DNA from 4 places in the Polaromonas sp. CG_9.5 genome. Region 4 is predicted to be linked to each of the others. Evidence: predicted binding sites of a transcription regulator. Region 4 holds the regulator's gene; each other region holds the start of a gene.
What was found. The regulator FNR, encoded in region 4, switches genes on or off when oxygen is low (the NO sensors DNR and NnrR bind a similar motif). The targets are predictions, from matches to a motif close to TTGATNNNNATCAA.
Positions count from the first base shown of each region.

Region 1: the regulator FNR is predicted to act here: its motif matches at 1,529-1,542, upstream of RCH06_RS00780 (hemerythrin domain-containing protein).
Region 2: the regulator FNR is predicted to act here: its motif matches at 4,376-4,389, upstream of RCH06_RS00905 (TraR/DksA family transcriptional regulator).
Region 3: the regulator FNR is predicted to act here: its motif matches at 2,842-2,855, upstream of RCH06_RS00980 (FeoA family protein).

Region 1 is NZ_JAXCHR010000001.1:169,228-176,316, reverse strand. It holds gene RCH06_RS00800 (DUF2946 family protein) at 1-249, shown strand, start outside; gene RCH06_RS00795 (hypothetical protein) at 421-606, shown strand; gene RCH06_RS00790 (DUF1775 domain-containing protein) at 616-882, shown strand; gene RCH06_RS00785 (copper chaperone PCu(A)C) at 947-1,423, shown strand; gene RCH06_RS00780 (hemerythrin domain-containing protein) at 1,604-2,188, shown strand; gene crcB (fluoride efflux transporter CrcB) at 2,216-2,602, opposite strand; gene RCH06_RS00770 (TRAP transporter large permease) at 2,607-3,908, opposite strand; gene RCH06_RS00765 (TRAP transporter small permease) at 3,942-4,451, opposite strand; gene RCH06_RS00760 (TRAP transporter substrate-binding protein) at 4,462-5,448, opposite strand; gene RCH06_RS00755 (winged helix DNA-binding protein) at 5,615-6,154, shown strand; gene RCH06_RS00750 (hydantoinase B/oxoprolinase family protein) at 6,195-7,089, shown strand, end outside.
Region 2 is NZ_JAXCHR010000001.1:190,671-197,759, forward strand. It holds gene RCH06_RS00875 (2-keto-4-pentenoate hydratase) at 1-366, opposite strand, end outside; gene RCH06_RS00880 (hypothetical protein) at 446-832, opposite strand; gene RCH06_RS00885 (delta(1)-pyrroline-2-carboxylate reductase family protein) at 973-1,920, shown strand; gene RCH06_RS00890 (outer membrane beta-barrel protein) at 2,191-2,910, shown strand; gene RCH06_RS00895 (DUF2788 domain-containing protein) at 3,191-3,400, opposite strand; gene RCH06_RS00900 (DUF2189 domain-containing protein) at 3,400-4,269, opposite strand; gene RCH06_RS00905 (TraR/DksA family transcriptional regulator) at 4,448-4,786, shown strand; gene RCH06_RS00910 (DUF2189 domain-containing protein) at 5,005-5,889, shown strand; gene RCH06_RS00915 (SOUL family heme-binding protein) at 5,926-6,639, opposite strand; gene RCH06_RS00920 (TIGR02450 family Trp-rich protein) at 6,636-6,857, opposite strand; gene RCH06_RS00925 (hypothetical protein) at 6,854-7,057, opposite strand; gene dcd (dCTP deaminase) at 7,086-7,089, opposite strand, start outside.
Region 3 is NZ_JAXCHR010000001.1:206,518-213,606, forward strand. It holds gene argF (ornithine carbamoyltransferase) at 1-318, shown strand, start outside; gene RCH06_RS00970 (hypothetical protein) at 345-581, opposite strand; gene feoB (ferrous iron transporter B) at 583-2,472, opposite strand; gene RCH06_RS00980 (FeoA family protein) at 2,469-2,759, opposite strand; gene RCH06_RS00985 (SDR family oxidoreductase) at 2,934-3,686, opposite strand; gene kynB (arylformamidase) at 3,892-4,563, shown strand; gene kynU (kynureninase) at 4,582-5,865, shown strand; gene kynA (tryptophan 2,3-dioxygenase) at 5,867-6,715, shown strand; gene RCH06_RS01005 (hypothetical protein) at 6,793-7,089, opposite strand, start outside.
Region 4 is NZ_JAXCHR010000007.1:118,382-125,470, reverse strand. It holds gene ccoG (cytochrome c oxidase accessory protein CcoG) at 1-810, shown strand, start outside; gene RCH06_RS07685 (nitrogen fixation protein FixH) at 825-1,085, shown strand; gene RCH06_RS07680 (hypothetical protein) at 1,138-1,407, shown strand; gene fnr (fumarate/nitrate reduction transcriptional regulator Fnr) at 1,483-2,280, opposite strand; gene hemN (oxygen-independent coproporphyrinogen III oxidase) at 2,423-3,829, shown strand; gene RCH06_RS07665 (sulfite exporter TauE/SafE family protein) at 3,840-4,514, shown strand; gene rocF (arginase) at 4,942-5,859, opposite strand; gene RCH06_RS07655 (ornithine cyclodeaminase) at 5,894-7,054, opposite strand.

The DNA of each region.
Region 1 (7,089 bases), on a different contig from region 4:
GGCCAGTTGAGCGGCATTTGCAGCGTGAACACCCACCTGGCCAGCGTTGCCGATGCGGGCCTGGATGATGCGCCGCCGGCGGGCGCGCATTGCAATTTGTGCGCCTCACTGGGCTGGGCGTCGCCGCCGCTGGCGGTGCTGGCGATTCCCAGCTTTCCGGGCCTGCACGTGGCCGAAGCGGATGTTCCGGCGAACCTGACCGCCGCGATACCCGGACTGCCTTTCAGTCGCGGGCCTCCCGCACTTTGAACCGATAAGCCTCTGCTGAGGCGCATTGCGTGTTGACCGTGTTTCGGCCAGCACGCCTTTTATCGTTCCGTTCAAAGCGTGGATTTCATGAGACTCATCCAGCCCAACCGACCTTTTCCTGCATTTTTTAGTTTGCCCGCGTGGTGCCGAGTCAAGGCTCACGGCAGGGAAGTGGCCCTCAATGACCCCGATGTGCAGGCCGGGGTGATGGACTTCAACGGCAGCGCAACCTGTGCCGATTCGCGCAGCAAGGAACGCAGCGATGGCGTCGCCACGCCCGGCGATACATTGAGCAAATACCCGCTTGAAGTTCGGCGTGCAAGCCAGCGCGGAATCCCACATTCCCACTCTTTATAAAAGTTGACCATGAAATTTTCATTTGCTGCAAAAACAATAGCTGCTGGTGCCCTTGGCATGCTGACCTTGCCCGCTTTTTCTCATATTTCGCTGGCGGACGAAACGGCGCTGGCCGGCAGCACGTACAAAGTAGTTTTTCAGGTTGGCCACGGTTGCCAGGGCGCGGCCACCACGGGCGTGTCGGTGCAGATTCCTGCCGGTTTTCAGGGGGTCAAGCCCTACCCGAAAGCCGGCTGGACGCTGACCACCCAATCCGCAAAACTCGCCCAACCCTGATTCCCGTTCAGCCGGAAATCATTCCGGTCTGAATTTTTTTTGAAACTTGCTTCTGGAGATTGCCATGAAACTTAAAGTATTGACCGCTTCGCTGCTGCTTGCCTGCAGCACCCTGTATGCCCAAACTGTCGAAGTCAAAGACGCCTGGGTGCGCGCCACCGTACCCGGCCAAAAAGGCACGGGTGCGTTCATGAATATCACCGCCAAAGACGGCTCCAAACTGGTCGGCGTTTCATCGCCGGTGGCGGGCGTGGCGGAAGTGCATGAAATGAAGATGGACGGCGACATCATGCGAATGCGCGCCGTGCCGGTGCTGGACCTGCCGTTGGGGCAAACGGTGCAGCTCAAGCCGGGCGGCGGCTACCACGTCATGATGATGGAGCTGAAGCAGGGCTTGCCCAAAGGCACCACCGTGCCGCTGACGCTGCGCTTTCAGGATGCGAAGGGCGTGGAAACCCGCATGGAAGTCAGCGTGCCTGTCAGCACGACCGCCCCGGGCGCAAAGGCTGCGGGAAAAGCGCCAGATCACGGCGCTCACTAGCTTTGAAAGTAAGCGCAGCAGGCCTGGATTTATCGCAGGAAAGCCTGCGCTCTGGCCGTGCCCCTGTAACGTCGTGTTGGCGCAGGCCTTCAAGCTGATGAAGACTTGACCTGTGTCATGGCCTGCAGGCCGGGTGCAAGGCATGCTGTGCGCTCGTCATAAAAACTTGAGGAGACCGCCATGAAACACCCCAGCCTGCAAATCATCCGCGACGAGCATTCGTCACTGGCCGCCATGCTCCGCTCCATGCGCATGATGGTCGAGCGTGGCCCCGGAGACAACCCGGAAAAGTTTTTCGACGTGCTGCGCGCGATGCTGTTTTATATCGATGAATTCCCCGAACGCCTGCATCACCCGAAAGAGTCTGACTTGCTGTTTCCGCATGTGGTGCGGGCCGCGCCCTCGGTGATGGCGGCGGTTCAAAAACTGGAAAGTGACCACATGAACGGTGAAAAAACCGTTCGCGAACTCCAGCATCAGCTGCTGGGCTGGGAACTGCTGGGGGAGTCGCGCCGGGCTGCTTTTGTAGACGCGTGCAAGCAGTACGTGACTTTTTACCTGGAGCACATGCGGCTCGAAGAAACCGCGATTTTGCCGGTCGCTGAAAAGGTGCTGACCGATGCCCAATGGAAAGCGCTTGATGCGGCATTTGAAAAAAACTGCGATCCGCTGACCGGCAAATATTCGCCAGACCCGGCCTATGACCGCCTGTTTACGCGCATCGTGATGCGGGCACCTGCACCCATCGGGCTGGGCGACAATTAATGCGTTAAAAGCAGCCCTGGCGCAAGCCTAGCCTGCGCGGGCTACTATGAAAAAAGTAACCGTTTTGATGCCAGCGACCGTCACCAGCAGCGTGCCCATCACGTGCAGCAAAGCGGTAAAAGCCGCCAGACCATAGCGCTCTTCCATCAGGTAGATCACGACTTCTGCCGAAAAGGTGGAAAACGTCGTCAGCCCGCCCAGAAAGCCGGTAATCAGCAACAAGCGCCAAACCGGGTCCAGATGCGGCATAGCCTGAAAAACAGCGATGGCGATGCCAATCAGGTAGCCACCCAGCAAGTTGGCCGCCAGCGTGCCCCACGGAATCACGCCGCCGGGCGACAGCCACAGCGCCAGGCCCCAGCGGGACAGCGCGCCCACCGAGGCGCCGATGCAAATCGCCAGTACCGCTGCCATGGCGTCAGTTGGCCATCTTTTGCGGCAGCCAGGTGACGATGCCCGGGAAGACATAGATCAGCGCCACCGCCGCGCACATCAGGAAAAACATCGGCATGGTGACCTTGGCAATCCAGGTCAGCTGGCGTCCGGTCATGCCCTGCAGCACGAACAGGTTGAAGCCGACCGGCGGCGTGATCTGCGCCATCTCGACCACCAGCACCACGAAAATGCCGAACCAGATCGGGTCGATGCCGGCCGCCTGCACTGTCGGCATGAGCACGCCCATGGTCAGCACGACCATCGAGATGCCGTCGAGAAAGCAACCCAGAATGATGAAGAACACCGCCAAAGCCACGATCAGCTGCGCCCGGCTCAGGCCCAGCGTGCCAATCCATTCGGCCAGGTGGCGCGGCAGGCCGACATAGCCCATCGCCAGTGTCAGGAAGGCCGCACCGGCCAGGATCAGGGCGATCATGCAGTACAGCCGGGTGGCGCCCATGAGCGCATCGCGAAACGTCGCCCAGTTCATCGAACCCTGCAGCGTGGACAGCACCAGCGAGCCCACCACGCCGACAGCGGCCGCCTCGGTGGCGGTGGCCACGCCGGAATAGATTGAGCCCAGCACGGCGGCAATCAGGAGCACCACCGGAATCAGGCTGCGCGAACTGGCGATTTTTTCCATGAAGGTGGTCTTGCCGTCGGCGGCCGGCACCTGCTCGGGATGGCGCAGTGCCCAGAAAATGATGTAGCCCGAGAACAGCGCGGCCAGCAGCAGCCCCGGAAACACGCCGGCGATGAACAGCTTGGAGATCGACACCTCGGCGGCGACGCCATAAACGATCATGATGATCGACGGCGGGATCAACAGGCCCAGCGTGCTGGCGCCGGCCAGCGTGCCGACGACCATGTGCTCGGGATAGCCGCGCCGCGTCAGTTCGGGCAGCGTCATCTTGCCGATGGTGGCGCAGGTGGCAGCGCTTGACCCCGACACGGCGGCAAAAATCGTGCAGCCGATCACGTTGGTGTGCAGCAGCCGCCCCGGCAGGCCCTGCACCCAGGGCGCCAGGCCCTTGAACATGTCCTGGCTCAGCCGGGTGCGAAACAGGATTTCGCCCATCCAGATAAAGAGGGGCAGGGCGGTCAATGTCCAGCTGGAGGACGAGCCCCAGACCGTGACCGCCATGGCGTCGCCAGCCGGGCGCGAGGAAAACAGCGTCACCGCCATCCAGGCCACGCCGGTCAGGCTCAGGCCGACCCAGACGCCGCTGCCCAGAATCAAGAGCAGGGCCGCCAGCAGGGCGGCGGTGATGGCAAGGTCGTTCATAAGAGGGCGCTTGAGGCGTAAGGGTGGATTGGTTTATTCATTGCGCAGCGCTTCAGCGCTGCTGTAAGGCACGCGCTTGCCGGTGATTTCAAGCACCAGCTCATCGACAAAGGCAATCGCCAGGATCACCGCGCCGACCGCCATGCCGAGTTGCGGAATCCACAGCGCGGTGGCGTCGCTCGACGTGGAAATGTCATGAAAGCTGTGCGACTGCCAGGCCAGGCGGCAGCAGTAATACGCAAACATGGCGGTCAGCGCGCTGGCAAAGCCCAGTGCCCACAGTTCCAGCCCTTTTTTCCAGGGCCCGGTGAGCGCCCCCAAAATCAGCGTCACGCGGATGTGTTCGCCGCGTTTGAGCGTGTGGGCCAGCGCCAGGAATCCGCTGGCCGCCATCAGGTAGCCCGCATAAGCGTCGGTGCCCGGCACATGAAAATGCAGCTGCCGGCTGACGATGGACAGCACCACCATCGCCAGCAGGCCAACCAGGAACAGCGCGGCCAGTCCAGCGGCGCCGTTGTACAGGGCATCGAGCGTTTTTCGCATCCGTCGTGCTTCAGGACTTGTTGTACGCGTCGATCAGCGCCTTGCCCTCGGGGCCGGCTTTTTCCAGCCATTCCTTGAGCATCACGTCGCCAACCTTCTTCATGTCGGCCTTGAGCTGCGGCGACGGCGGCATGACGCTCATGCCGTTGGCCTTGAGCTTGTCGATCGAATCGGCATTGGTCTTTTTCGACGCGGCCAGGCCGCGCACTTCGGCGTCTGCCGCTGCCTTGAGCACCGCTTGCTTCGTCGGCGCATCGAGCGCATCAAAAGCGGCCTTGTTGACGATGACCGCATTTTTCGGCAACCAGGCCTGGGTGTCATAAAAGTACTTGAGGCTTTCATAGGTCTTGGTGTCCATGCCGGTGGAGCCGGAGGACATGTAGGACTCGATCACGCCTGTGGCCATGGCTTGCGACAACTCGGCAGCCTGCACCGTGACCGGCTGGGCGCCCACCAGCTCGGCGATGCGCGCGGTGGACGGGCTGTAGGCGCGCCATTTCATGCCCTTCAGGTCAGCGCCCGCATCGAGCGGTTTCTTGGAAAAGATTCCCTGCGTGGGCCATGGCACCGAATACAGAAGCGCCATGCCCTGCTCGGCCAGCTTTTTCTCCAGGAAAGGCTTTTGCGCCTTGTAGAGTCTCATCGACTGGTCATAGCTGTCGGCCAGGAAGGGCAGGCCATCGACGCCGAACAGCGGCCACTCGTTCTGGAAGTTGGCCAGCAGAATTTCGCCGGCCTGCGCCTGTCCGCCCTGCACGGCACGCTTGATTTCGGGTGCCTTGAACAGTGCGCCGTTGGCATGCACCGTGATTTTCAGCTTGCCGGCGCTGGCCTTGTCGACGTCGGCGGCAAACTGCACCAGGTTTTCGCTGTGGAAGTTGGTCGCCGGGTAGGCGGCCGGCAGGTCCCATTTGGTTTGGGCAAAAGCCGCGCCGCCGGCCAGGGCCAGGGTCAGCGCGGCCGCGGTGGTGGTCAGTGCAAACAGACGACGTTTCATGAAAGCTCCAGTGGGTGAATGGCAAAGTTGGTTGTCAAATGTAATTGGCATTGGGGGACGCCAGCTGGGTGTTTTCCCTGAATGTCAACAAATCGTTGATGAATTGTGATTTAACTGCCTACAATTTACCCATGCAACAAAGATGCCAGCCCCGAGCCTGCTTGATATGAAAAAAAACGACCTTCCGGCATCCCGCGCGACACCCGCTTCTTCCATCGTCTCGTCGGCGCATCTGGTGTCGCCGCGCAGCGCCGAGATGAGCGAATTCGAGTTTGGCCTGATCGTGGCGGGAAATGCTTTTCACCGCTGGGTGGTGCACTGCATGAGTGCGGCCGGCCTGCCGGACCTGACGCCGCTCGATGTGCTGGTGCTGCACCATGTCACGCACCGCGCGCGCAACAAGCGCCTGGCCGACATCTGCTTCATCATGAATGTCGAAGACACGCATCTGATCAACTATTCGCTCAAGAAACTGCAGAACCTGGGCGTGGTGGTGTCCAGTAAAAGCGGCAAGGACGTGACCTATGCCTGCACCGACCTGGGGCTGGAGCATGTCAACCGCTACCGCGAAATCCGCGAATCGTGCCTGATCAACGCGCTCAATGCTGACGACGGGTTGAACCGCGACATTGGCGAGCTGGCACGTCTGCTCCGCCTGTTGTCGGGCATCTACGACCAGGCCGCGCGCTCGGCCGCCAGCCTTTGACCTTTTCACCCTTTCATCCTCTTCACCTTCTGGGCACCTCATGGAAAAAAATGGCACCAAGCGCTGGCAATTCTGGATCGACCGGGGCGGCACCTTCACCGACGTGGTCGGCAAGCGCCCTGATGGCTCGCTGGTCACGCACAAGCTGCTGTCTGAAAACCCTGAGCAATACCGCGACGCGGCCGTCGCCGGCATTCGCCACCTGCTGGGCCTGAAGGCCGGCGAGCCGGTTAGCGCCGACGTGGTCGATTGCGTGAAGATGGGCACTACCGTGGCTACGAACGCGCTGCTGGAGCGCAAGGGCGAGCCGACGCTGCTGGTCACCACCCGAGGTTTCAGGGATGCGCTGCGCATCGCCTACCAGAACCGTCCGCGCCTGTTTGACCGTCACATCGTACTGCCCGAGCTGCTCTACAGCGCCGTGGTCGAAGCCCAAGAGCGCGTCAGCGCGCAGGGCGAGGTGCTGCAGCCACTGGATGAAGCGCTATTGAAAAGAGAGCTGCTGGCGCAATACCAGCAAGGGCTCCGCAGTGTTGCGATTGTTTTCATGCACGGCTACCGTTTCACCGGCCATGAAAAGGCCGCCAAGCGCATCGCTGAAGAAGTCGGCTTCACGCAGATCAGCACCTCGCATGAAACCAGCCCGATGATGAAGTTCGTCAGCCGGGGCGACACCACCGTGGTCGATGCGTACTTGTCGCCCATCCTGCGCCGCTATGTCGAGCAGGTGGCGGCCGAAATGCCGGGCGTGAAGCTGTTCTTCATGCAATCCTCGGGCGGCTTGAGTGACGCGCATGCGTTCCAGGGCAAGGACGCGATTTTGAGTGGGCCAGCCGGCGGCATTGTCGGCATGGCGCGCACGGCGGCGATTGCGGGCATTGAGAAGGTGATCGGTTTTGACATGGGCGGCACCTCGACAGACGTGTCGCACTACG
Region 2 (7,089 bases), on a different contig from region 4:
CGGCGGCGCAGCGCGCAGGCAAAAAACAATTTCGGGTTCGATGCGCGGCTCGCACAAGCCATCGAGTGACAGCACGCCTGCATTCGGCGCGTCGGGTGCCACCTGAGTCATCGTGCTTTGCCAGACCGTTCCCCAGATGGGCGCGTACACCTCATAACGCGGCCAGATGCTGCGGTTGGTGAAACCCACCTTGTAGCCCACCGGCACATCGCCTTGGGCAGTGCGGGCCTGGCGCACTGCGAGCGCAAGCGCATAGGCCTGGCTCAAGCTGGCAGGAACGGTCGGTGACCAGTTCAGCGGGCGGCAATTAAAGCGTGCATCGGCCAGATCAGTCAGCAGGTCAAGCGAGGCATGGCAGTCATTCATGAGCAAATAATAGTCAATTGGGGCGCTGCTGATGCGGTGCGATGCATATTCCGGTTTTCAGGCCGCCAGATGCGCCGCATTAGCGGCTGGCAAAAGCAGTCGACATGAAGCCCTGCACCGCGCGTGTTGCAGACGGCATCACGCTTGCGCTTTGGTCTGCCATCTGAATGACTGGAGAATGGGCTTGCGCCTCAAACGAACTGGTGTAGGTCGAGTACGGATTGATAGTGGCATTGATCCGCTCAATGCATTGGTTGCGCTTTGGCCCCGAATAGGTTTTTGAGCAGTCTGCCATCTCTGTTTGGGCATAACTGTAATAAGCATCGCGGACATGGGCTTTTTCAACCTGGCCGTTGGCGACCAACGCCAGCGCCGCCAGCTGGCATAGAAATACAAGGCCCGCAGCTACTCCAAACAGCACCTTAGAAGGCATCGTGTCTACTTTTTCCACACGCTCAGAAAACATGGCTCCACTCCGAATTTTTTGCTGTGTCGATGCTAAATGTCGAAGCTGAAAGCGAGTTTCGGTAATTTGCGCGTTAATTTGTAGGATAAAAGCGTCTTCCCGGGCAACGTCCTGCAAGTGGAACGGTTTAGCATCAGGGCATGACTTCTGCACCCCCTAACCCCCCCTCTTCGCAACTTCTAAACCCGGCGCAGACTGCCGAGCGCTTGCCGTATCCAAAGCTGCTGGAAGAACTGGTCAGCCTGCTGCAAGACCGCGATGTTCAGGTTCCGCCGCGCCTGGTGCTGCCGCTGGCGGGCGGTGGCAGCCTGTTTGTGATGCCGGCGCTTGATGCGCGCACGGCCATCACCAAACTGATCACCTTCACGCCCGCCAATACAGGCAGCAGCCGAGCAACGATTCAGGGCGACGTGGTAGTGTTTGATGTGCCCTCGGGGGAACGCAGGCTGGTGCTGGACGGCCCGACGATCACGGCGCGGCGTACGGCGGCGGTTTCGGTGCTGGCGGCGCAACGACTGGCCCCTTGCAAACAGGGGCCGGTGCTCATCGTCGGTGCGGGCGTGCAGGGAAAATCCCATCTGGAAGCATTTGCTGAAGGCATGGGCATCACGGAATTTTTCATTGCGTCACGCAGTGCAGCCAGCGCCGAACGGCTGGTGGCGCACGCGCAGGCGCTGGGCCTGAAGGCGCGCGTAGCGACGGATGCCAATGCGGCGCTGGCAGAGTGCCCAATGGCAGTCACCTGCACACCCGCCAGCGCGGTAGTGTTGAGCGCACTGCCACGGCCAGACGGTTTTATAGCCGCCGTGGGGGCGTTTACACCAGAGATGGTGGAGTTGAGCGCCAGCCTGTGCCAATACATGGCCGAACATGGCACAGTGGTAGTGGACACCACCGATGCCGGACATGAGGCCGGTGACCTGCTTCAGGCCGGGCTCGAAGTCGCCCGATTTGCCAGCTTGGCAGACGTGGTACGCAGTCCGGCTTTTGAAATCAAGGGGCCGGTGCTGTTCAAAAGCTGTGGCTGGGCGGGGTGGGATCTTGCAGCGGCCCGTACAGCCCTACAGGAACAAGCCCAAGCTTTTTGAAACGCGTCATTGCACAGCGTATTTCAGAATTCATGAAAAGGCCATGATTCACACCATTTCCAGCAGTAGCGTGAATCATGCATACCCCCACAACCGCCGTTTACCTGAAGAAAATCACTTGTAAACAGGAAAACCCTGCATAAAAACAGAAAGAATCTTTCAGTAAATATGGTAAAAATAAACCTTCTCTTGAAGACGCCGCGCATGTAACATTGGTTCGCCCGTGAAAACGTCGTAACCCGTTGTTCATTAACCTGATTGAAAGTGATTATGAAAATCTCGTCCCTCGCCGCCGCCATTGTTCTTGGCTTGTCCGGAACTGCCGCCTTTGCTCAGGCCACCGATTCCGGCTGGTACATTGCGCCAACGGTGGGAGTTACTCTGAACGACAGTGTCCGCGGCGCAAACACAGGCGCAGGTGTGGGTTTGGCAGTTGGCAAGGTATTGAATGAAAAGTGGAACGTGGAATTTGGCGTCCAACGTCTCAGGTTCGTCAGTAGTGATATTGGCAATGACGACGACCAAGGCAGCATCGGCGTTGATGCGCTCTACTTTTTCAATCGCAATCCAGACTTTGCTCCTTACGCAGTGGCTGGACTCGCTTATGCCCTGGAAGCCCGCCCATATGGCCCTTACGCGAGGAACGACAACTTGCTCATCAAAGCGGGTTTAGGTTTTACCAAGAAATTGAGCCAGAATATTGACTTCCGCACGGATGTACGCTACCAGTGGCATAACAACAAAACTGGTGTGATTGGGTACAAAAGTGCGAGCGACGTAGGTGACTGGGTCGTCTCGGCCGGCTTGAACATCTATTTTGACGGCAGAACACAAGCTCCAGCGCCTTACGTAGCACCGGCTTATGTGGCACCTGTTTATGTTGCCCCTGAGCCTGTCGCCGTGACGCCAGCACCAGCTGCGATGCCTGTGCAACCTGCCCCAGCGCCTTATATGGCACCTATACGTGCAACCAAGCCAGACCGCAACTAAAAATCGAGCGCTGTAAATGACCTGATCCAGCAAACTCCACCTCAAACCTGCCGCTTTTTTAGCGTGCTGGTATGGGGCGAGGGAGTTTCCCGTATCCGGTGATTACAGTCCTTTTCTATTCCCTGAACTCCAGCATTCAGGGAATGGCTTCATTGCTACATCAAGCCGCAGCTTGCAACGCCCACATTGCAAACACAGCGACAGTTGATTATTGATAAGCCTTACGCAATAGCCACTTCAGCCCTGCAAGGCGAAAACTCAAAAGCTCTGGTCAGACGCCCTACTTTTCCAGTATCCACTGAATAACGTACTTGGCGACAAAGCCCACCATACCAAAAGCCAGCCCCAGAAAGATCACGAAAGTGCCAAACTTTCCGGCCTTGGACGACCATGCCAGCTGGCCAATAATGAACAGCATATAGAGCATGAAAGCGCCCACACCGAATGACAGGCCGAAAGCTGCGACCTGCTCTTCCGAAAACCCGAACATCAGGCGACTCCCTCGGGCGGTAGGCGTTCGGGCAGTAGGCTAGCATCTACTAGATCGCGGTAGGCATGCCAGCTGGCATGACCCAGCAGGGGCAGCACCACCACCAGCCCCAGCAGCAACGTAGCCAGGCCAAAAATCGTCAGCAGCATGATCAGCGCGGCCCAGAAAGCCAGCGGAGCTGGATTGGTCAGCACCGCTTGCCAGCTCGTCAGCACCGCCTGCAGCACATCGACCCGGCGATCCAGCAGCAGCGGCATAGCAATTACGCTGGACGCAAAAATAGGCACCGCCAGCAGCCCGCCCATGGTGAGCCACAGCTCAAACACATAGTGGCCGGGAGCCAGTACGACGTGGCGCAAAAAATCCAGTGGCGTATTGACAGGCTCGACCGCCATCAAGGTGATGAGTGCCGCCGATGTCAGCACCCATCCGGTGCCCGCCAGCGCCAGCAGCAGGCCAAAACGCACCATGCCCCAGTAGCCGCCGCTGACGGCATAGCGCGAGTATTGCCAGCGCGTCCAGGTCTTGACAATCAGCTGCAGATTGACGGCTTCACCCCGCTCAATGGCTCGGCTGATGGCATACAGGCTGGTAGCCAGCACCGGCGCTATCACCAGAAAACCCGAGAAAGCACCCGCCAGCAGCCAGAAATGATCGCCCGCCAGCAGCACCAGCAAGCCGCCAAAGACCGCCGGCAGCACGCCATGCGCCAGGCTCAGCCAGCCACCACGTTGCATGTCCTGCGCACCGCGCACCAGCCAACTCAAGGGCTGCGCCAGCCCAATGCTGCGAATGACTGGCAAGGTCAGCGCGCCACGGGCTGCCGGTGGCGGAAGGGGTGAAGGAGGAGGAACGTTGGAATGGGACACGATGGGCTTGAAGCTTACCTGCAAACCTCACGGCAATACTTGATCTATGGCAACTGTTCAACTGCCGCACGGGCCACAACCCAAGCACAGCAGGTCGTGAGAACTGTTGACCCTCGTCAAAGACAGCGCTTGGGATCCGGGCGCATTATGAACCCGTACCCACCAAGGAGCCGACTGAATGACCCCGCAACAAACGAATCCTTACCGCCAGCAATTACTCGCCCTTCGCGCCACCCTGCTTGAGCAAATAAACGTGCAACGCGGCGGCGTGGTTAGCCGCGCGCAAGCCGCCGCCGACCATTTTGAACGCCGCGAGGATTCAAGTGCGCAAGTGGCCACCGAGCGCGAGCTGGAGTTCGCCATCGGCGAGCGTGAAGTCGATGAACTTGTCACCCTCGACGCCGCACTGGCGCGCATTGAAGCAGGCACTTATGGTGAATGCACGGATTGCGGCGTCAGCATTCCTGCGCCCAGGCTGCAGGCCAGCCCCGAAGTGACACGCTGTATCCCGTGCTAGGAAAAAGTGGAGCATCTGGGCTCCGCCTGATTTATATATTTTTGCTCGTCCCTCGCCTGAAAAAGTGGTTGTGGCAGGCTACCGCCCTTGCCCTCAGGCCCAACGATGTCAGCAGCAAGGGACTGCACCGTGTGCAGCCCGGTATTCCCTAATGGTCAAGCCAGGTCTAAATGGTTAGTCTGGGGGTGATTCAGATCAGCCTCCTTCCACAAAGCGTCATGACCTCTCCCACTCCCTCTGCAAACGGCAGCCCGCTGGCGGCTGCGCCTCCTGCCGACGAACTCCCGGTCATGGCCGAGCCGTATGTGCTGCCGCCCCCCACCGGCCCGCAGGCGCTGATGACAGAACTCGGTTTTGGCGCGCCTTTTCGCTGGCTAGCCGCTGGCGGCCGCGATCTGCGGGCGCATCCGGGCATTGGCCTTTTTTATGGTGCATGTTTCTGGCTCATGGCGTTGACACTCGGTGCGGTTTTTCGCGCCAAGCCTGAATACACGCTGACGATTGCCTCGGGCTGCCTGCTGGTCGGGCCTTTTCTGGCGATGGGTTTGTATGAAGTCAGTCGCCGCCGCGAACTCGGCCTGGTGCCCGAACTGAGCGTGTCGCTGACCTGCTGGGACAGCCATATCCGCAGCATGGGCATGCTGATTTTGGTGCTGATCGTGCTGGAATTGCTGTGGGGCCGCGCTTCGCTGGTGGTGTTTGCGGTGTTCTTCAACACCGGCATGCCGTCCACAACGGGCGTTATCAATGCCATCTTCAATGCTGAGAACCTGGAGTTCATCGGGGTTTACCTGACCGTGGGCGGCATGTTTGCGGCGCTGGTGTTTTCTACCGCCGTGGTGTCGATCCCGATGATTCTGGACCGCGACACCGATGCCGTGTCAGCCGCCATCACCAGCATTCGTGTGGTGTTTTCCAACCCCGGCGTGATGCTGCTGTGGGGCGTATTAATCACGCTGCTGATTACCGTGGCGCTGCTGCCGTGGGGTTTGGGCCTGGTGGTGATCGGTCCGCTACTCGGACATGCCACCTGGCACGCCTACCGGGGCGCAGTACGCTGGCAGGAAGCTGATGAACCGGCCAGCGTCACCGCCCAAGACTGAAGCCACCGTAAAAAACGGCCTGTGAACGCCAGCAGTTCAGGGGTTTTTAACTTCCACCTGAATCTCGTTTCGCCGCCACATGGGCAGCGTCCACGGCGGGTCATAGCGTGCAAGCTGCGCCGCGCCGACGGGCTGCAGTTGGCGCGACCGCATCCAGGCCGTCAGTTCATCGGTTTTTTGCTGCACCTTGGCGTCCGTGTTCAAGCCCGAGTAACTTAGCACGGCAAACGTCCGGGCGGGCAGCTCGCGCAGGCTGACCGCCGGGTTGACCGGCTTGGGCAAGGTCTGCATTGAATACTCGCCAGGCATCACGAACTGAATTCGCCACTGGCTGGCAGTCGCCATTGAGGCGTCAGCGGCCACCGGCTCTGCCGTGACCGGGGCCGTCATGGCGATTTTTGCGGAGCGGGCCACCGGCTCCAGCGTAACGGGCGCAGTCATGGCAATTTTTGCCGAGGCGTTGTCAGCCCCGGCGGCCGTCACAGTGTTGTTGCCAAAAATGTAGTCGGCAATCACCCTGAAGCCCTTGCCGGATGCCGCGTCCATGTCGCCCTCAACCAGCGTTTCCGCCACGATAACCGGCGCATAGCGGCGCAGCTGGTAGCTGCCGTCCTCGGTCAGCACATCAAACCTGGGTTCTTCAACAGCCATCGCCATGCTCCCTGCAGTGATTCCGGCCATCAGTATGGCGGCAAAGCGCCCGGAGCGACGCCATGCCGCCGGATTCAAGGTCAAGTCATCGAATTTCATACCCACCCCTGTTTCCAGACTTCTTCGTTTTGCAAGTCACGCCAGGCAACGCGTTGCGTGGCGCGTGAAAAAACCGCCTCGATCTCTACCCACTCTGCGTTGTCGCCTGCCACCAGCGGCTCGATCACCTTCGTGACCAGAAAATGCTTGTCCTTTTGCACGGGCTGCACCGCTGTCCATTTGGAAAGCAGGAGTTTTTTGGCATTCAGGGGGTTCATGCGCCGGGCTGACGATCAGCCGTCCGGAGTTCAGCAGGGGCTTCATCCGCAGCGTCATGTGCTGCTTCGACTGAAGGCACGTCAGGCAAACCCGGCGCGCACATTTTTTCTCCGTCCCAGCGCTGGCCGCACCAGCACTGGCCTTCTGCATTGATCATGCAGGTGCCGGTTCCGCAGCAGCGGGGGTCGTCATTTCTCATGGATTTTCTGGCCTTTTATAGATGGGCTTCAG
Region 3 (7,089 bases), on a different contig from region 4:
AGCTACCAGGTCTTCAAAGACCCGATGCAGGCCTGCGCCGGCGCTGATCTGGTCACCACCGATGTCTGGACCAGCATGGGCTTTGAAGCCGAAAACGAAGCCCGCAAAACGGCCTTTGCCGACTGGTGCGTGGACAGCGACATGATGCGCGCGGCCCAGCCCGATGCGCTGTTCATGCATTGCCTGCCCGCGCACCGGGGCGAGGAAGTCATGGCCGACGTGATCGATGGCCCGCAGTCCGTGGTCTGGGACGAGGCCGAAAACCGCATGCATGTGCAAAAGGCGTTGATGGAGTTTTTGTTGCTGGGCCGCCTGTAAAAAGGAATGGAGTAGAACCCCTGCTGTCAACGCTCCGGTTTCATCCACAGCGGCTGCCGTTGCCCTTCAGCGCCAGCCGCTGCAGCGGGTTTACCCGTCGTGCCGCAGCCGCTGCAACTGCTGCATGCGCCGCAACCCGGCTTTTCACCCAGGTTTTTCTGCACCCGCCCCAGCCGGCGACGCAGGCCGGCGGGCATCCAGTACCACAGCGCATAAGCAGCGGCAAAAGCCACCATGATTCCAGCGATCCATTGCTGCAGCATCTCAAGTACCTCCCCATAACAACGTCAGCCGGTACGTGATCCAGCTGGCGCCATAGGCCAGCCCGAACATGTAGCCCGCCATGAAAAAGGCGTAGCGCCAGCTGTTGGTTTCGCGCCGCACCGTGACCAGCGTGGAGATGCACTGCGGTGCAAACACATACCAGACCAGCAGCGACAAGGCGGTGGCCAACGACCAGGTCTGCGCAATCACCGGCCCCAGCGCCGACGCCACGTCATTGCCCGTCGCCGACAGCGCATACACCGTGCCCAGCGCACCGACCGCCACTTCGCGCGCTGCCAGCCCCGGCACCAGGGCAATCGCAATCTGCCAGTTGAACCCGATGGGCGCAAAAATCACCTGCAACGCATGGCCCAGACGCCCGGCCAGGCTGTATTCAATCGCCGGGCCAACTGCACCTGCGGGCGGCGCAGGAAAGGTCGACAAAAACCACAGAATCACCGTCAGCGCCAGAATGATGCCGCCCACGCGCCTGAGGAAAATCATCGCGCGTTCATGCAGCCCCATCGCCAGCTGGCGCAGACTGGGAATCCGGTAGGCGGGCAACTCCATGATCAGCGGCGTTGGCCGTGCATGGCCGCGCCACAGCTTGAACACCGCCGCCACCGCCATCGCGCTGGCGATGCCGCCGACATACAGCGCAAACATCACCAGCCCCTGCAGGTTGAAGATGCCCGCCACCGTGCGCTCGGGAATGAACGCGCCAATCAAAAGCGCATACACCGGCAGGCGCGCCGAGCAGGTCATGAGCGGCGCAATCATGATGGTGACCAGCCGGTCGCGCCAGTGCGTAATCGTGCGCGTTGCCATCACGCCCGGAATGGCGCAGGCAAAGCTCGACAACAGCGGAATGAACGAGCGCCCCGACAGGCCGACGCTGCCCATCACGCGGTCGAGCAGAAAAGCAGCGCGCGGCAGATAGCCCGAATCTTCAAGCACCAGAATGAAAAAGAACAGGATGAGAATCTGCGGCAAAAATACCAGCACGCCCCCCGATCCGGCCAGAATGCCATCGATCAGCAGGCTTTGCAGCACGCCGTCGGGCATGTACGTGCGCAGCTCGCCAGAGAGCCATTCCATGCTTGACTTGATCGCGTCCATCGGCAGGTTGGCCCAGCTGAACACGGCCTGAAACATCAAAAACAAGATCACGCACAGCAGCGCCATGCCCCACAGCGGATGCAGCACGATGCGGTCAATGGCATCGTCGGTGTTCAGGCTGTCCGGCGGCGACTGCACCGCCAGCCGCATGATGCGGCGAACTTCGAGTTGGGTGTCCATGACTTGGTCGAAGCTCGGTGCTTGCCAGGCGGCAATGCCGTCGGGCTTCGTGCCGGGCGCAGGCCAGTCGTCCAAAAAGCGCAGCAACTCCTGCGCGCCATCGTGGCGCACGCCGACTGTTTCAACCACCGGCATGCCGAGTTCGCGCGACAGCACCGCCTTGTCAATGACGATGCCGGCGCGGCGCGCGGCGTCGCTCATGTTCAGCGCCAACACCATCGGCAAGCCCAACGCCCGCGCTTCCAGCACCAGCCGCAAATTGAGCTGTAAATTGGTCGCATCGGCCACGCACACCAGCCGGTCGGGCAAGGGCTCGCCGGGACGCCGGCCAATGACAATGTCGCGCGTCACGGCTTCGTCAGCGCTCAGGGCATTGAGGCTGTAGGCACCGGGCAAATCGAGCACCATGACGCGGTGGCCGGACGCCGTCAGCACTTGGCCTTCCTTGCGCTCGACGGTCACGCCGGCATAGTTGGCGACCTTCTGGCGGCTGCCGGTCAGCAAATTGAACAGCGCGGTCTTGCCACAATTGGGGTTGCCCAGCAGCGCCACCCGCAGCGGCCCGCCGACGGCATTGACAGCGGCGGTCATGCAGCGACTGTCAGTGGACCAACACGAATCAAGGCGGCCTCATGGCTGCGCAAAGCAAACGTCGTGTGCCCTACGCGCACCGCCAGCGGGTCATTACCGGGAAAACCGCGCGCCATGACCTGCACCGGCTCGCCGGGCAAAAAACCGATTTCCAGCAGGCGCAGCAAGACTTCGCGCTCCTCGTCATCGCCTGCCGGCATCAGCCTGAGCACCTGCGCGGTCATGCGACGCGGCAATTCATCGAGTCCGATGTCTGCCGTACCCGAGGGGAAATGGGCCAAAGTCATGGTGTGCCGCACTTTTAAATGAAAATGATTCTCATTATAGAAGTAGCGGATACCAGCGTGTGCGCCGTTGTGCTGAATTTATTTGATCCAGGTCATCTGGCCACATCAAAGCCCCGGCCTGGCTGGCGCTTCAAGCTATCGAAGGCGTTCCAGAAAATGCCTGGCGCGCCCGTGTCAGCCCCTACCGACAAACGGCATCTTCGTCGCCATGATGGTCATGAACTGGATGTTGGTGGTCAAAGGCAGCGCGGCCATGTGCACCACGGCGTCGGCCACTTCGCTGGCGTCCATCATCGGCTCGATGGCGATTTCGCCGTTGGCCTGCGGCACGCCGGTCGCCATGCGCGCCGACAACTCGGTCAGCGCATTGCCAATGTCAATTTGTCCGCAAGCAATGTTGTACTTGCGGCCATCGAGCGAAATGGCCTTGGTCAGGCCGGTGATGGCATGCTTGGTGGATGTGTAAGGCGCTGAATTGGGCCGGGGCGCATGGGCAGATATGGAGCCGTTGTTGATGATGCGGCCGCCCTGCGGCAACTGGTCTTTCATCAGCCTGAAAGCGCCCTGCGCGCACAAGAAGGAACCAGTCAGGTTGATGTTGACGACGTTTTGCCACTGGTCGAACGTCAGGTCTTCAAAGCCGGCGCGCGGCGAATTCACGCCGGCGTTGTTGACCAGCACGTCCAGGCGGCCAAACTTTTCCTTGATCGTGGCAAACAGCGCATCGACCGACTCGGGCCGGCTCACATCGGTGGCCACCGGCAGCATGCGGTCGCGGCCTGCTGCGCTGGCGACTTCTTCCAGCGGCTCAATGCGGCGTCCGGCCAGCACCACACGGTAGCCCGCTGCCAGCAGCGCCAGCGCGACGGCCTTGCCAATGCCGGTGCCGGCACCGGTCACGAGTGCCACTTTGTCATTTGAATTCATGGAAGCCTTTGTCTGTATCGTGGGTTGTGAAGAGGACGAAGGCTGAGGGTCAGCCCCGAAGGGCGATTTTGCCCGAGCCTGCGCGCGGCAATCCGGCCTGCGCTTCAAGCCCAGTTTTCAGCCCCATGCTTGAAGCTTCAACTATTTCAGACGCTGTTGGAAATAACCGACACCACGGCTTTTTTGGCAATGCTACCTTCAGGCCATGACCGATTCTGCCTCCCCTTTCAGCGCCCAAACTGCCCGCCCCACGCCCTTGAAAATCTGGGACATCTCGCCCGCAGTAGACGCCGATGCCGCAGTTTTTCCGGGCGACACCGCCTATTCACAGCAGCTGCATTTTTCACTCGCGCCCGGCTGCCCGGTCAATGTCAACCGCATCACGCTGTCGCCGCACACCGGCGCGCATGCCGATGCGCCCATGCACTACGCCAACGGCGCGGCTGCCATTGGGGCCGTCGATTTGCAGCCTTATCTCGGCCCCTGCCGCGTCATCCATTGCCTTGACTGCGGCCCGCTGATCAAACCTGCGCACATCGCCCACGCGCTGCACAACCTGCCGCCCCGCGTGCTGGTGCGCACGGCGCGCACCGCCAGCCAGTCCTGGGCATCATTTACGGCCTTTGCGCCCGCTACGCTTGCGCTGCTAGCTACCAAAAACATAGTGCTTGTCGGCATCGACACGCCCAGCGTCGACCCGGCCACCAGCCAGGACTTGCCCAGCCACCAGTTGCTGCTCAAGCACCATTTGCGCGTGCTGGAAAACCTGGTACTCGACGACGTGCCCGAAGGCGACTACGAGCTGATCGCCCTGCCGCTCAAGCTGACCTGCGCCGATGCATCCCCCGTTCGCGCCATCCTGCGCGAACTTCCCTGAAAAAAAGAGGCTTCAAATATGACCCTGACCCTGCAAGACTGCCGCGCGCTTGACGCGCAAGACCCGCTGCACGCCCTGCGCGACCAGTTCACGCTGCCCGAAGGCGTGATTTACCTTGACGGCAACTCACTCGGCGCGCTGCCCAAAACCGCCGCCGCCCGGGTCGCCCAAGCGGTGACGAGCGAATGGGGCCAGGGCCTGATCCGTTCCTGGAACAGCGCCGGCTGGTTCGACCTGCCGCAGCGTCTGGGCAACAAGATTGCGCCGCTGATTGGTGCGCAGCCCGGCGAAGTCGTGGCCACCGACAGCACGTCGATCAACCTCTATAAAGTGCTGAGCGCCGCCCTCAACATCGCCGCCGTGGACAGCCCCGAGCGCCAGCTGCTGGTCAGCGAGCGCAGCAATTTTCCGACCGACCTCTACATCGCCGAAGGGCTGTGCCAAGCGCGCGGCCTGCGCCTGCTGCTGGTCGAACCCGAAGACATTGCCGCCGCCTTGACGCACGAAGTGGCGGTGTTGATGCTGACGCATGTCAACTACCGCACCGGTGCCATGCACGACATGAAAGCCGTGACCGCCGCCGCGCATGCCGCAGGCATCCTGACGGTCTGGGATTTGGCGCACAGCGCGGGCGCGGTGCCGGTGGACTTGACCGGCGCGGGCGCTGATTTTTCTGTGGGTTGCGGCTACAAATACCTCAACGGCGGGCCGGGTGCGCCGGCCTTTGTCTGGGCACACCCGCAACACGCCGACCGCTTCTGGCAGCCGCTGTCAGGCTGGTGGGGCCATGCAGCGCCGTTTGCCTTCACGCCCGACTACCAACCGGCCCCCGGTATCGCGCGCTTTTTGTGCGGCACGCAACCCATCTTGAGCCTGACGGCGCTCGATTGCGGACTCGACACCGTGCTGGCTGCCGAGCCGTTGGGCGGCATGGCGGCGCTGCGCACCAAGTCGCTGGCGCTGACGGATCTGTTCATCACGCTGGTCGAAGAACGCTGCGCCGGCCACGGCCTGGCGCTGGCCACGCCGCGCACGCATGCCCGGCGCGGCTCGCAGGTGTGCTTGAGCCGTTCGAAAGGCGCGCATGCCATCGTGCAGGCGCTGATTGCACGCGGCGTGATTGGCGATTTTCGTGCCGGCGATGGCGCAGCGGGCGGGCACCCGGACATCTTGCGCTTTGGTTTTACGCCGCTTTACATCGGTTTTGAAGACACGTGGAATGCGGTGGAGCACCTCAAGCAAGTGCTGGAAACCGGCGAATGGACGCAAGCCCGGTTCAGCCAGAAAGGCGCGGTGACCTGACATGCAAGATACCCGCCAACCCGCCGACATCGTGCGCGATGAAAAAGCCCAGCTCGACTTCAGCCAGTCCATGAGCTATGGCGATTATTTGCAGCTTGACGCCATTTTGGGCGCACAAAAACCGCTGTCGCCCGCGCACGACGAAATGCTGTTCATCATCCAGCACCAGACCAGCGAACTGTGGATGAAACTGATGCTGCACGAGCTGCAAGCTGCCATCGGCAATGTGGCTCAGGACGAGCTGGACAGTGCCTTCAAAAAGCTGGCGCGCGTCAGCCGCATCATGGCGCAGTTGGTCAGCGCGTGGGACGTGCTGGCCACCATGACGCCGCCCGAATACAGCGCCATCCGGCCGTACCTGGCCCAGTCCAGCGGATTCCAGAGCGCGCAATACCGCTGCATCGAGTTTGCGCTGGGCAACAAGAACGCCGCCATGCTCAAGCCCCACGCGCACCGGCCCGACTTGCTGGCGCAGGTGCAGGCCGCCTACGAAGCGCCGTCGCTGTACGACGAAGCGCTGCGCTTGCTGGCCCGGCGCGGCCTGGATGTACCCACCAGCCACACCGCGCGCGACTGGACGCAGGGTTATCAGGAAAACGATGCGGTGCAAGCCGCCTGGCTGACGGTGTACCGCGACCCGAAGCAGTACTGGGACTTGTACCAGTTGGGCGAAGAACTGACCGACCTGGAAGACGCCTTTCGGCTTTGGCGCTTTCGCCACGTCACCACAGTGGAACGCGTGATTGGCTTCAAACGCGGCACCGGCGGCACCGGCGGCGTGAGTTACCTGCGCAAGATGCTGGACGTGGTGCTGTTTCCGGAAATCTGGAAACTGCGCACGGATTTATAGATAATTTAAGAAAAATACGGCTGATGCGCATGACTGGCGGGCGCAAGCAGCTATTTTTTCAATAGCAATTCAGGTTTTCAAGAAGGGCCAGCCGTGCGCCACCGGCCAGAATCCGGGCACACCGTGGCCGGTACGCCGTTCAGCCAGAGTTGTTCTTCATTCGGCTGCAGCAAGTTGGCGGGGGCGATGTCAAAGGCGACGCCCAGCGCGTGCCCTGCCGCTTCAATGGGCAGCTCCCAAGTCAGGAAGAATTGGCTGCAATCCTGACCAGGTGCGAAGTCGGCGGCATCAAAACTGCTGCTGCAGCGCTGAATAACGGCGTGCGGCTGGCCGGTGTCGAAGATCACGGCGGTGCCGCGCGTCAGCGGGATGCG
Region 4 (7,089 bases):
GGATTTGCCACCTACGGCAATGCAGGCTTCATGCGCGAGCAGGTCTGCAAATACATGTGCCCGTATGCACGTTTTCAGAGCGCCATGTTTGACAAGGACACCTTGATCGTGACCTATGACGAGGCGCGTGGCGAGCCGCGTGGTTCACGCTCCAAAAAAGCAGACCCCAAAGAACTCAATCTGGGCTCCTGCGTTGATTGCACGCTTTGCGTGCAGGTCTGCCCCACAGGCATTGATATCCGCAAAGGCTTGCAGTACGAGTGCATCAGTTGCGCGGCCTGTATCGACGTGTGCGATACCGTCATGGACAAGATGAATTACCCGCGCGGCCTGATTCGCTATTCCACCCAAAATGCTGTTTCGCAGGGCTGGGGCAAAGCGCAGCTCTTGCGTCGCGTTTTTCGTCCCCGGGTGCTGGTTTACAGCGCCATCTTGATTGCCGTCACAGTTTCCCTGTTCGTCAGCCTGGCATTGCGTTCGCCCCTCAAGGTGGACGTGATTCGTGATCGTGCTTCGTTGGCGCGGATTGTCAGCGGCGACAAGATTGAAAATGTGTACCGGCTGCAGGTGATGAACGCGACTGAAAGCACCCAGAACTACCGCATTACGGCCAGCGGATTGCCGGGCCTGGCTTTGGCTTCTGAAAGCACTGTCTCGGTGAATGCTACCGAATCGCGCGGGGTGACGGTCACACTGCAACTGCCTTATGAAGGCGCAAAATCCGGCTCACATGAAATACATTTTGAAGTCGAATCCATCAACTCCCCGGGGCGCGTGGCAGAAAAATCGGTTTTTCTGGTGCCTCGTTAATGAACGGAACTGTCATGAATAACGAATATGGACAACCCTGGTGGAAGTTCGGCCATGTCTGGATGGTATTTGCCTTGCCTGCCGTGGTCGTGGTCGCCTCGTTCATCACCTTGTACCTTGCCATCAAGGTTCCTGATCCCGTGTTGAACAGCTACGGTCAAGCGGCAAATTCTGCGGAGTCCAAGCCTGAAACGCCATTTTCAACCAATATGGCGCCTGCCATGCAGGCCCGAAATCATGCTGCAACCGGCACGCCCGCTCCGGTAAAACCCTGAAGCGCCAAGAACCTGGCGTCATGCAGGACATCACGAGAGAGACTTCAAGACGATGCTGAACCAACGACTGATGTGGATTGCATGGCCTGCTTTCTTGCTGGCTGGCGTGATCGAAATGCTGGTGTTTGCCATGGTCGATCCTCAAAGCCTGCATTGGTTTGGCCAGCCCTTGGGCCTGTCGCGAGAGGCTGTCTACACACTGGCTTTTTTTGTTTTTTGGCTGTTGACCATGGCGTCGAGCGCATTGACAACGCTGCTCTCCATGTCACCTTTTGAAGTCAATCGCCGTTCCTTGGCGGCGGACAGACCGGTGCAACGGTAAGCCCTTGGCAGCTGGCAGCGCACCCGTCAGCTCTGGCGTCATGGGCCTTGACTGCCGGCTGCGCCGGGTTTTTTATCAGCAGGGTTGCTGATTGTTGTTGACGATCAGCTTGAGCGCATCGGTATCAATAATCCGCACATGGCGCTGCTTGACTTCAACAATTCCGTCTTCAACGAACTTTGAAAAGGTCCGGCTGACGGTTTCAAGTTTCAGGCCCAGATAACTGCCGATTTCTTCCCGGGTCATGCGCAGCAGCAGCTCCGACTGCGAGAAACCCCTTGCATGCAGCCGTTGCACGAGATTAAGCAAAAAGGCCGCCAGACGTTCCTCGGCGCGCATGCTGCCCAGCAAAAGCATCACACCGTGCTCGCGCACAATTTCACGGCTCATGATATTGTGGACGTGGCGCTGAAGCGAAACCACTTCCCGCGACAACTCTTCGATCCGGTCAAAGGGCATGACACAAACTTCCGCATCTTCCAGCGCCACAGCATCACAGGTATGGTGGTCTTTGACGATGCCGTCGAGGCCGATGATTTCGCCGGCCATTTGAAAGCCGGTGACCTGGTTGCGGCCATCTTCAGTGTTGATGCATGTCTTGAAAAAACCGGTACGGATGGCATACAGCGAAGTAAATTTTTCACCGTTGCTGTACAGCCGCGCGCCCCGTTTGATCTTGCGGCGGATCGCCACCACTTCATCGATTTTTTCCAGTTCTTCGGCCTTCAGCCCCATGGGCATGCACAGTTCACGCAGATTGCAGTTTGAACAGGCGATCTTGATGGCGGAGGCATTTACGGGATGGATTTTGGTATCGCTGGCGGCATTTTCCCGTTTGGCTGGATGCGCAGATTCTGAGGTGGCGTCAAACATGAAATTCTCCTGATTGGGGGGTTCGTTGTTTGGTCTGCGACGGTGTAGACCGCTGATCTATGTCAAATAAATTATTGACTTGTCGCGATACATTGGTAGGCGTCTGCCCCAAGATTGTGGGGGCGCGTCTCAAGGAACCGTCATGAACGCACTCGCGGCTAATTGTATGCCCATCCCCTCGCCTGAAATGATGGTGCGTTTTGAGGGCTCCGGTCCTTCCTACACTTCCTACCCGACGACAGACCGATTCGTAGAGGCCTTCACGGCTGACCAGGCGTCGCAGGCACTGGCGCAGCGCAGGCATGGGGCGGCTGCCCTGTTTTTGCCGCTGTCGCTTTACGTGCACATTCCTTTTTGCGAATCGCTGTGCTACTACTGCGCCTGTAATAAAAGCATCACCCGGCAGCATGAGCGCGCCGAAGCTTACCTGCGCTACCTCAGCCGCGAGGTAGACCTGCACACGGCGCACCTCGGGCTTGGCCAATCCGTCTCCCAGCTGCATCTGGGGGGCGGAACCCCGACCTTCCTCAGCGACGACGAACTGCGTGAATTAATGGCCATGCTGCGGCGCAGTTTTGCCTTTTCGCCAAGCGGTGAATACTCGATTGAAGTGGATCCGCGAACCGTTGACGCCGCGCGATTGGCCACACTGGCCGAGCTGGGTTTTAACCGGCCGAGCTTTGGCGTTCAGGACTTTGACGCTGCCGTCCAGAAGGCCGTGCATCGTATCCAGCCCTTTGAGCAAGTGCGCGCATTGATTGAGGCGGCGCGTTTGCTGGGGTTCAAGTCGATCAATGTGGACTTGATGTACGGGCTGCCACAGCAAACCCCGGAGTCGTTCGAGCGCACGCTGGCGCAGGTGAGCCAATTGCGGCCAGACCGCATTGCGCTGTACGCCTATGCCCATCGGCCGCAGCGCTTCAAGCCACAACGCCGTATTTCTGTGGCCGAGCTGCCCACGGTAGAAGCCAGGCTGACGATGCTGTCACGCTCGCTTTCGGCGTTTCAGGCCGCAGGCTATGTGCATGTGGGCATGGAGCACTTTGCGCTGCCCGACGATGCACTGGCCATCGCCAAGCGGCAAGGCCGGCTGTACCGCAGTTTTCAGGGCTACAGTACCCAGCCTGACTCCGACCTGATCAGTCTGGGCGTGTCGGCCATCGGGCGGGTGGGTGCCACTTACAGCCAGAACGCCACGACGCTGGACGAATACTACGATCACCTCGACCAGGGCCGCCTGCCTGTGGTGCGGGGGCTGGCGCTGTCGCGCGATGACATGGTGCGGCGCAGCGTCATCATGGCGCTGATGTGCCAGGGGCATCTGGAGATTGAATCGATTGAGCTGGCCCATCTGATCGATTTCAAAACCTACTTTGCCGCCGAGTTGACGCTGCTGCATGACATGCAGGCGCAGGGGCTGGTGGAAGTGACCGACACCAGCCTGCGGATTACGCCAACCGGCGGGTATTTCGTGCGTGGCGTGGCGATGGTGTTTGACCGCTATCTGCAGGCCGACCGTACGCGGGCAAGACTTTCCAGGATCATTTAAAAACACCTGCATGAAAACATCGCTGGCGATGACCGCCTTACTCATGGGACTGGCCGGTGGGCCGCACTGCATCGCCATGTGCGGCGCCGCCTGCGCCGGTATCGGCAAAGCGGCCGGCGCGCGCAAAACATCGGCGCTCTGGACTTTCCAGGCGGGCCGGCTGCTCAGTTATTCGGCGCTGGGCGCAGTGGCGGCAGCTTCCATGCAGGGCTTGGGCTGGCTGACGACACAAACCGCCGCCCTGCGACCGGTCTGGACGCTGTTTCATGTCGCCGTGATGATGATGGGCCTCATGCTGGTGCTGCTGGCGCGCCAGCCGGTCTGGCTCGACACCACCGCCCGCAACGTCTGGGCCCGCGTTCAGGCTTTCAATGCCGCTTGGGGGCGCGGTGCACCGCTGGCGATTGGTGCGCTTTGGGCCTTCATGCCTTGCGGCTTGCTGTATTCGGCGGTGCTGGTGGCGGCGCTCAGCGGCGGGCCGCTGGACGGTGCGCTGACGATGGCGCTGTTCGCGCTCGGCAGCAGTGTTTCACTTTTGATCGGCCCTTGGCTCTTGCTGCGACTGCGCGGCAACGGCAGCGGCGAATGGGGCGTCCGGCTGGCGGGTCTGGCGCTGGTGGTGACATCGGGCTGGGCTTTGTGGATGGGCTTGGTGCATGACACGGCACCCTGGTGCAGTGTGTAGGCCCCCACGCTCCGCCGCTGCGCGGGTCGCTGCCCCCCGAGGGGGCGCTGCGCCTGCGGCCCGGCGAAGCCGAGAATGTCGCCCCCCACGCTCCGCCGCTGCGCGGGTCGCTGCCCCCCGAAGGGGCTGCTGCGCCTGCAGCCCGGCAAAGCCGGTTCTGCGGCCCCTGCTGGTGGGGAAGTTGTACCCCAACGCTTCTTGCAGATAGCCGCTTTGCCAGCGGCCCGGTCAAGCCGGTTTTGCCGTCCTCGCTGATGTCCAGGGGTTTTTGGCTCTTTAGCGCGTTTTTATTTGACCAAAAAACGGATTTTTCGCATGAAATAAGCCGATTGCGCATGCTGGGTATGCGCAAGCAGCTATTAATTCAGTAGCAAATAGCCTTCTGCTAAAGCTGCAGTCCGCAATCCTGGTGCTCCGTGATGTCGCGCTATCCGCGCCGCATCAGTGTGCTTTTACCAAACAGGCTTTCAATCAGGTCCAGCGCCACTTCCGCTGTGGCGTTGCGCACGTCCAGTGCTGGATTCAGCTCCATCACGTCCAGCGACGCCAGTCGGCCCGTGTCGGCAATCATTTCCATGCACAGCTGCGCCTCGCGGTAAGTCGGGCCTCCCTTGACCGCCGTGCCAACGCCGGGCGCGAAGCTGGCATCCAGAAAGTCCACATCAAAGCTCACATGCAGGTGCGTGTTGTCGTCCATGCCCGCCAGCGCCGCTTTCATGGTGTGCCGCATGCCCATCTCGTCGATGTAGCGCATGTCGAATACTTCCATGCCTGACTGCCGGACGAAGCATTTCTCTCCTTCGTCCACACTGCGGATGCCGATCTGGCGAAAAGCCGATGCTTGCAAGGCGGGCGTCATGCCGCCAATCGCCGTCAGCTCAGCGGGCCCGTGACCGCACAGCACCGCCACCGGCATGCCGTGTGTGTTGCCGGTCGGCGTCAGCTCATGGGTGTTGAAATCGGTGTGCGCGTCCAGCCACAGCACGCGCAGGTTTTTGCCCTGCTGACGGCAACGGCGGGCCACCGCACTGATCGAGCCAATCGCCAGGCAATGGTCGCCGCCCAGCAAAATGGGCAATTCGTCTTCGTCCAGCGCGGCATGCACCGCTTCATGCACCGCATGGTTCCAGGCCGCCACCTCGACCAGATGGCGGTAGCCGCTGACCGGGGCTTGCCACGGGTTGGCCGGTCCGCTGACGTTGCCCCAGTCGGTCACGCGCAGGCCAATGCCTTCGAGCGTGGGTTGCAGCCCGGCAACGCGAAAGGCTTCAGGCCCCATTGAAGCGCCGCGCGTGCCTGCGCCCACGTCGGTGGGGGCGCCTATGAGTCGGATGTGTCGTGTCATGTAGAGGTTGATTCCATGTTGAATAAAGAGGGTTTCAGGCCAGTGCAGCCTGATTTTCGTCAGCTTGCACAGCAGGGCAAGAAGCGGCAGCGGCTGCACTGATCGGCTCTGAAGGGCGCTTGGCTGAAGTTTCGGCAGAAAAAGCCGGCTTGATGAGCTGGTAAAGATTCTTCGGGTCGTCCAGTCGGGGAATCAGGGGAATGGCGCTGCCGGCGGCCAGCGCTTGCGCCGTGTCGTGAAGATACCGCAGTGCAGAAAAGTCCTCAAGTGCAAAGCCGACCGAGTCGAACACCGTGATCTGCGCTGCGCTGTCGCGCCCGGTTTTTTCACCCGACAGCACCTGCCACAGCTCGGTCACGGCAAAGTCTGCTGCCATCTGCTGCAAGTCACCTTCCGCGCGGGTTTGCGGTTCGTATTCGACGAACACCTTGGCGCTTGCCAGCACATCGGCATGAATCTCGGTTTTTCCGGGACAGTCGCCGCCGACCGCATTGAGGTGCGTGCCCGGCTTGAGCATGCCCGCCGTGATGACGGTGGCATAGGCTTTGTCGGCGGTCACGGTGGTCACGATGTCGGCATTGCGCACGGCTTCAAGGGTGCTGCTGCAAGCCCGCAGGCACAGACCCCTGGCGTCGGGGTTGGCTTGCAGGTTGCGCATCAGCTTGGCGGTGGCGGCGGGGTCAATGTCGTACAAATGGATTTCCTCAATGCCCAGCAGATGGTGAAAGGCCAGCGCCTGGAACTCGCTTTGCGCGCCATTGCCAATCAGCGCCATCACGCGGCTGCCCGGCCGGGCCAGTGCACGCGCCGCCACGGCGGAGGTGGCCGCCGTGCGCAGGGCGGTGGTCAGCGTCAGTTCGCTGATCAAGAGCGGCACGCCGGTCGCCACATCGGCCAGCACGCCAAACGCCATCACCGTGGACAGGCCAAGCGCCGTGTTTTTCGGATGGCCGTTGACGTATTTGAAGGTGTAGGTGTGGGCATCGGCAATCGGCATGAGCTCAATCACGCCACCAGGCGAATGGCTGGCCAGGCGGGCCGACTTGTCAAAATTTTGCCAGCGCAAAAAATCCTGCTGGATGCAGTCGGCTATGCCTTTGAGCGTCTGGGCCAGACCCTGCTGGCGCACGATGCCGGCCACATCCTGCGGGCTTAAAAACAGGGTGTTCAGGCTGGGTGTGGTGGGGGTGTTCATGGTTGTCTCGCCTTGTTTTATAAAGATAAGCACCA